One region of the Idiomarina solivarensis genome, then DNA from elsewhere that is predicted to be linked to it. Evidence: predicted binding sites of a transcription regulator. Region 1 holds the regulator's gene; the other holds the start of a gene.
What was found. The regulator FliA, encoded in region 1, starts transcription of late flagellar genes. The targets are predictions, from matches to a motif close to CTAAAGNTNNNNNNNNNNNNGCCGATA.
Positions count from the first base shown of each region.

Region 2: RBK99_RS12490 (flagellar protein MotY) is a predicted target of FliA. The motif match lies at 1,698-1,724, and genes of this name have one in related genera.

Region 1 is NZ_JAVFHZ010000006.1:121,594-125,011, forward strand. It holds gene RBK99_RS11135 (chemotaxis protein CheA) at 1-237, opposite strand, end outside; gene RBK99_RS11140 (protein phosphatase CheZ) at 251-1,000, opposite strand; gene cheY (chemotaxis response regulator CheY) at 1,014-1,397, opposite strand; gene RBK99_RS11150 (RNA polymerase sigma factor FliA) at 1,435-2,160, opposite strand; gene RBK99_RS11155 (MinD/ParA family protein) at 2,153-3,025, opposite strand; gene flhF (flagellar biosynthesis GTPase FlhF) at 3,081-3,418, opposite strand, start outside.
Region 2 is NZ_JAVFHZ010000008.1:73,932-77,349, forward strand. It holds gene grxD (Grx4 family monothiol glutaredoxin) at 1-183, shown strand, start outside; gene RBK99_RS12480 (peroxiredoxin) at 325-930, shown strand; gene rnt (ribonuclease T) at 981-1,628, opposite strand; gene RBK99_RS12490 (flagellar protein MotY) at 1,756-2,652, shown strand; gene nth (endonuclease III) at 2,658-3,293, opposite strand; gene RBK99_RS12500 (electron transport complex subunit E) at 3,309-3,418, opposite strand, start outside.

The DNA.
Region 1 (3,418 bases):
GTTCCGTAGCGTATCGAACACATTCTCCGCGCCATGACAGGTATCGACCAAAGCACCTAGCGACAGGAACCCTGCGCCACCTTTAACCGTATGGAAACCGCGGAAAATAGCATTCAACAGGTCTTTGTTCTCTGGATCATTTTCCAGCTCAACTAGCTGTTCAGACAATTGCTCGAGGATTTCTCCCGCCTCGATCAAAAAGTCCTGCAGAATGTCTTCGTCCATATCAAAGCTCATGCGACTGATGCTCCTAGAAACCTAAACTGGACAGCAAATCGTCCACTTCGTCTTGTCCACCAACCACGTCATCACGCTGGTCAGCATCTATAATTGGGCCTTCAGCAACTCCTGCATCCTTCTTGGGAACAGAACTCGCTTTCTCTGCATTTCGGCGCTCTTCTTCTTTGCCGAATATCTTAAGTAGCTCTATTAAATTCTTTTCAACGTCTTCGACTAACTGAATAACCCGACGAATGACTTGCCCGGTAATATCCTGAAAGTCCTGCGCCATCAATACTTCGGTCATCAACCCATGCACTTGCGGCATATTTTCACCACAGCGCTTAAGTACGTCATCGACCTCATGGCATAAAGACTTGAATTCATTTAACTCAATATCGTTACTCATTAACCGGTTCCAGGCTGGCATCACCTTCTCAACACGCTGATGCATCTCGTCAGCTAATGGCAGACAGGCTTCTACTGCATCCATGGTCCGGTTGGCTGCGTCTTCGGTTTTTTCAATGACATACAACAAACGGTTTTGCGCGTCCGGAAGATCATCTTCCGTCATTTGTACAATACGAGGGTCTACCTGAAAGTCCTGAAGCGCTTCGTGGAGGTCTCGTGTTAATTGGCCGACAGACGTAAACAACTTATCATTTCGACGGTTGTAAACATCTTCCAGTAATTGATTAGCCTGCTGCTGCTTCCCGTCTTCAAGCAAGGCTACTAATTCCTTGGCTTGCTCCAGAGAAATATCATGGGCGTTGTCAGACATAGTCATTCGCCCTTTAGCTAATGCGTTCGAAAATCTTGTCGAGTTTTTCTTTCAAGGTTACCGCTGTAAATGGTTTAACAATGTAACCATTCACCCCAGCCTGAGCCGCCATGATGATTTGTTCACGTTTAGCTTCAGCCGTCACCATTAACACAGGTAAATGCGCCAGGTTATCGTCCTTGCGAATTTCCTTCAGCAAGTCAATTCCCTGCATACCCGGCATGTTCCAGTCGGTTACGACAAAGTCAAAGTCGCCGTTCTGCAACATTGGTAAGGCAGTATTACCATCATCAGCTTCCTGAATATTAGTGAAGCCAAGATCACGAAGTAAATTCTTAATGATTCGTCTCATTGTAGAAAAGTCGTCTACAACAAGAATTTTCATATTTTTATCCAAAGCACCCTCCACTGAGGCTCTCGATTACAACCAAAGTTTATTCAACCCAATTTTGCATTCGCGATTTAAGTCGCAACATTGCCTGACTGTGAATTTGACTGACCCGCGATTCACTCACGCTCAGCACTTCACCTATCTCTTTTAAATTCAATTCTTCGTCATAATACAACGAAAGCACCAAAGCTTCACGCTCTGGTAACGATGAGATGGTTGAAACCAATGCTTTATGAAACGCTGCATTCTCAACATCTCGTTGTGGTTCATAAGCTGAACCCGTTACCTGCTCTGGCATTAAGGCGTCTTCAGATACACCAAGATCTTCAATACCAACAATTCGTCCTGAACTCACGTCTCGCAAAATATGATGGTACTCATCCATTCCCATATTCAGTTTTGCCGCAACTTCCATATCTTTTGCATCTCGCCCGGTTTCGTTTTCAACCTGACGGATGGCTTCCAGTACCCGTCGGTGATTACGGTGTACCGAGCGCGGTGCCCAGTCACCCCGACGAATTTCATCCAGCATCGCACCTCGAATGCGAATACCGGCAAACGTTTCAAAACTGGCGCCTTTGCTGTTATCAAAGTTTCGCGCAGCTTCTAATAAACCAATCATGCCTGCCTGAATTAAATCATCAACTTGCACACTCGCTGGCAGTCTCGCCATCATGTGGTGTGCAATGCGCTTAACCAATCCGGTATGCTGTTCAATAATGGCATTCCGGTTGTCAGCAGTGGCGGCATAAACGGCAGCTTTATTCATTGGCAACATCCCGCTTATTTTCGTTATCGGCAGAAGTTATCAATTGTTCAAGGAAAAATTCCAAATGACCGCCCGCTTGTGCCGGCACTGGCCAATCGAGGGCTTTCTTGGCAAGCGCTTTTATCGCTAGCGAGGCCGGTGATTTAGGGTAAGCCATGACAAAAGATTGCTGCTTACGCACAGCTAAACGTAAGTTTTCGTCAAAGGGTACAATTGCCGCCAACTCTAAAGCAACATCTAAAAACCTATCGGTTACTTTGGTCAACTTATTAAACAGGACTTGCCCGTCGCGCATATTGCGCACCATATTGGCAACCACTTTGAATTTAAACAGACCCTGCTCACGGCTCAATACTTTAATTAAGGCGTAAGCATCAGTAATAGAAGTAGGCTCGTCACAAACCACGACCAAAACATCTTGCGAAGCCCGGGCAAAACTGACAACTGTGTTACCGATACCGGCTGCAGTATCCACAATTAATACATCGTAGTTGCCCTGCAGTTGACTAAAGGCTCTGATTAAGCCGGCATGTTCAGATTCACTCAAGTCCACCATTGAGCGGGTGCCTGATGTGGCCGGAACAATTTTGATTCCTGCCGGACCTTCAATAAGAATATCTTCTAATTCGCACTGACCACTCAATACATGAGAAAGATTGCGCTCAACGCGGAGACCTAGCATAACGTCTACGTTAGCCAGGCCTAAGTCGGCATCCAGTACCAATACCCGTTTGCCCTGTTTTGCCATTGCGATAGCCATGTTCAGTGACACGTTAGTTTTACCCACGCCACCTTTACCACCAGTGACCGCAATCACTTTTACTTTTGATTGTTTCATTCTTCGCAGACCGCTTGCTTGATCCATCGGGCGTATCTCTTCTCTGACTAGATTGACAACAGCTTCCTATCTATTCGCTTACTCAGCGAGAAGACGCCGTATTCCAGTACGATTTTGGCACGTCTGACACTGAGGAACAAATGCTTTTATCAAGCAGGCGCTCCGCCTCCGCGACCATAAAGTTGGCATCCGCTACCCGGATGTCCTCCGGCACTTGCTGACCGTTGGTTAAATAACCAACCGGCAAGCCATGCTCTATTGCCACACTAATACTTTCACCTAAACTTAAGCATTCATCCAGTTTAGTAAATATACAACCCGACAAAGGTAGTGTTTTGAATTGTTTAACCGCATCCATAAGAACCTGGGTCTGCGACGTGGCAGAGAGTACCAGATAAGGACGGATACGTAATCGTGAGT
Region 2 (3,418 bases), on a different contig from region 1:
CAAAACCCGGATATTCGTGCTGAGCTGCCTAACTACGCTAACTGGCCGACATTCCCGCAGCTTTGGGTTGAAGGTGAACTGGTTGGCGGTTGTGATATTATTATGGAAATGTTCCAGAATGGCGAACTGCAGCAGTTGGTTTCAGAAGTTGCCGAGCGGCACCCAGAGCCGTCAGCGGAATAGCAAAGAGCCATCGGCTGAATAAAGTTTAAGCAAAGAGTAGACAATCCGTAGTGAAAATAGCGGATGCCCTTGTTTTTTGTTCGTGGTATCCCCATCACTACAGGTGAAGCTTTAACACTCAACATTAGATGGAGAGAATCGATGTCTGTATTAGTAGGTCGTAAAGCACCTGATTTTACTGCAGCAGCAGTATTAGGCTCAGGTGAAATTGTTGAAGATTTTAAATTGTCAGATGCTATCAAAGGCAAAAAGGCTGTTGTTTTCTTCTATCCGTTGGACTTCACTTTCGTATGTCCTTCTGAGCTTATCGCTTTTGATAAGCGCTTAGACGAATTCAAAAAACGTGGTGTAGAAGTGATTGGTGTTTCAATTGACTCTCAGTTCACTCACAGCGCATGGCGTAACACTGCTACTGACGCTGGCGGTATCGGTCAGGTGAAATACCCACTGGTTGCGGACGTTCGTCACAGCATCTGTAAAGCGTACGACGTAGAGCACCCAGAAGCCGGTGTTGCATTCCGTGGTTCATTCTTAATTGATGAAGACGGTATGGTTCGTCACCAGGTCGTTAACGACTTGCCATTAGGCCGTAACATCGACGAGATGCTGCGTATGGTTGACGCGCTGAACTTCCACCAGAAACACGGCGAAGTTTGCCCAGCAGGCTGGGAAGAAGGTAAAGAAGGTATGAAAGAGAACGCAGAAGGCGTTGCTTCTTACCTGTCTAAAAACGCTGACAAACTGTAAGCGTTAGCAGAATCTAAAAAGCCGCTCAATTGAGCGGCTTTTTTTATGTCTTACGGTTTATCTTCAGGTTTTGTTGGCGGCCAGCCCCCCAACTCCTTCCAGCGGTTAATCATCCAGCAGTACAGTTCTGCAGTGCGTTCGGTGTCGTACAAGGCTGAGTGTGCCTGTTTACTGTCAAACTCTATACCGGCGGCCTGGCAGGCTTTAATGAGTACCGTTTGCCCTAAGGTCATTGCCGCCAGCGAGGTGGTGTCAAAACTTACGAACGGATGAAACGGATTACGCTTCAGGTTGGCGCGTTCGGCAGCAGCCATGACAAAGCTGTGATCAAAGTTGGAGTTATGCCCGACTAAAACGGAGCGTTGGCAGCCCGCGGCTTTTTGCGCTTTGCGTATGGGCTTAAACAGCTCACGTAGTGCTTCGCCTTCGTCCACCGCTCCACGCAACGGGTTGTGCGGATCAATGCCGTTAAAATCGATAGCCGCCTGTTCAATGTTGGCACCCTCAAAGGGCTCTACATGGTAATGAACAGAATCCACAGGTTTTAGTAGCCCGTTTTCGTCAAAATCGAGCAGTACGGCGGCAATTTCCAGTAACGCATCGGTTTTGGCGTTAAACCCCGCGGTTTCAACGTCGACAACCACCGGCATGTACCCTCGAAAGCGTTGTTTCATAAGCGACTCTGAGCTGTCAGACATAGGATTCCCGTAGTGACTGTAAGATAAGCCCATTATGCCAAAGATAGACGCATTCTGCTTGCAGAAATACTAAAGCAACCGCAATGCGTGCCGATAAAGGCGTATCAGAAATAAATCAGGGGCGCTTATGAAAAATCGGCCGGTGTTGACTGCTGCTTCAGTTGCTTTGCTGCTATTTACAGCGCAGGGACAAGCAAATTCAGTCAGGCATTACAGTGCAAACCTGGATAATTCCGCCTGGCAGATGAGCGAAGAGAACCGCTTAACCTGCGAAATGGAGCATAAAATCCCCCGTTACGGTAAAGTCTTTTTTCAAAGCGAAGCGAGCAAAGAGCTTAACTTGCGAATGAAGATGGAAATGCGGCAATTACCCGATGGTTACGGTGTTTCAGCTATTGAGTCGGTTCCACCGCGCTGGCAGCCGGGTGAGTCCAGTTACCGTATTGGCAGCATGAAGCTGTACAAACAGTTTGATGGTGAGCTGCGTAAGCAATTGGCGTGGACACTGCTTAAAGAACTGGAGAAGGGACGCTACCCAACCTTTTTCTACAGTGATTGGTACAACAATCGAGATCAGGTGGCCGTTTCCTTGTCATCCGTTAATTTCCGCAATGCTTACGATGAGTTTATGACTTGTGTGAACGCTCTGTTACCCTTCAGCTTTGATGATATTGCGTATACCGTTCTGAATCATGAAGCGGAGAGCGAAAAATTGACGTTGACGTCGCAGCGGAAGTTGAAACAGATTAGCGACTATCTACAAGTTGATAGTAATCTGGAGCTTGTTTTAGTGGATGCGTATACCGATTCACTTGGCGCTCGCGAACCGAATCAGGCATTAACTGAGCAGCGGGCGCAAGAAATTGAACAGTTCTTTATTGAGCGGGGTATAGATAAAACGCGCATTAAAACTGTGGGTCATGGTGAGGACCGGCCGATCAAGTCTAACGACAATGAGCTCAACCGCCAGATTAACCGGCGCGTCATAGTGCAGTTAACCAAACCATCGCCGATTGAGCTGTAATAAGCTCAATCGCTGGTTTTGTCCTTAAACTCGCACAAATCCTCAATAACGCAGGAACCACAGCGCGGTTTGCGGGCTATGCAGGTGTAACGGCCATGCAGAATTAACCAGTGGTGTACATCGACCTTAAACTCAGCCGGCACCACTTTTATCAGTTTTTCTTCTACTTCTTTGACGTTTTTACCCGGTGCCAGTTTAGTGCGGTTAGACACCCGGAATATGTGTGTGTCCACGGCAATAGTAGGCCAGCCGAAAGCCGTGTTTAAAACTACATTAGCGGTTTTACGGCCAACGCCCGGTAAGGCTTCTAATGCTGCTCGGTCTTCCGGTACTTTACCGCTGTACTCTTCCACCAGAATTTTACAGGTTTTGTAGGCGTTTTCTGCTTTTGAATTGAATAGCCCAATGGTTTTTATGTACTCTTTGATGCCGTCAACCCCCAGTGCCAGCATGCTTTCTGCGGTGGGCGCAGCAGGGAACAGTTTGCGTGTGGCCTTATTAACACCAACATCGGTTGCCTGTGCCGATAACAGTACGGCAATCAGCAATTGAAACGGAGAGTTATATTCCAATTCGGTGGTTGGGTTGGGGTTGTTGTCCCGTAACCGGCTTAAAATTTCGTAACGTTTGTTTTTATTCATAGTCAGTCATTTTTGTTAGGCAGTGACCCGTGCACGGGTAACGGTTTTCTTCTCTGCCCGAGCGCTTAGTACGGCGTCAATTTTATTTTTTAAGGCAATGATAAAGCCCATGCCGATAAACGCTC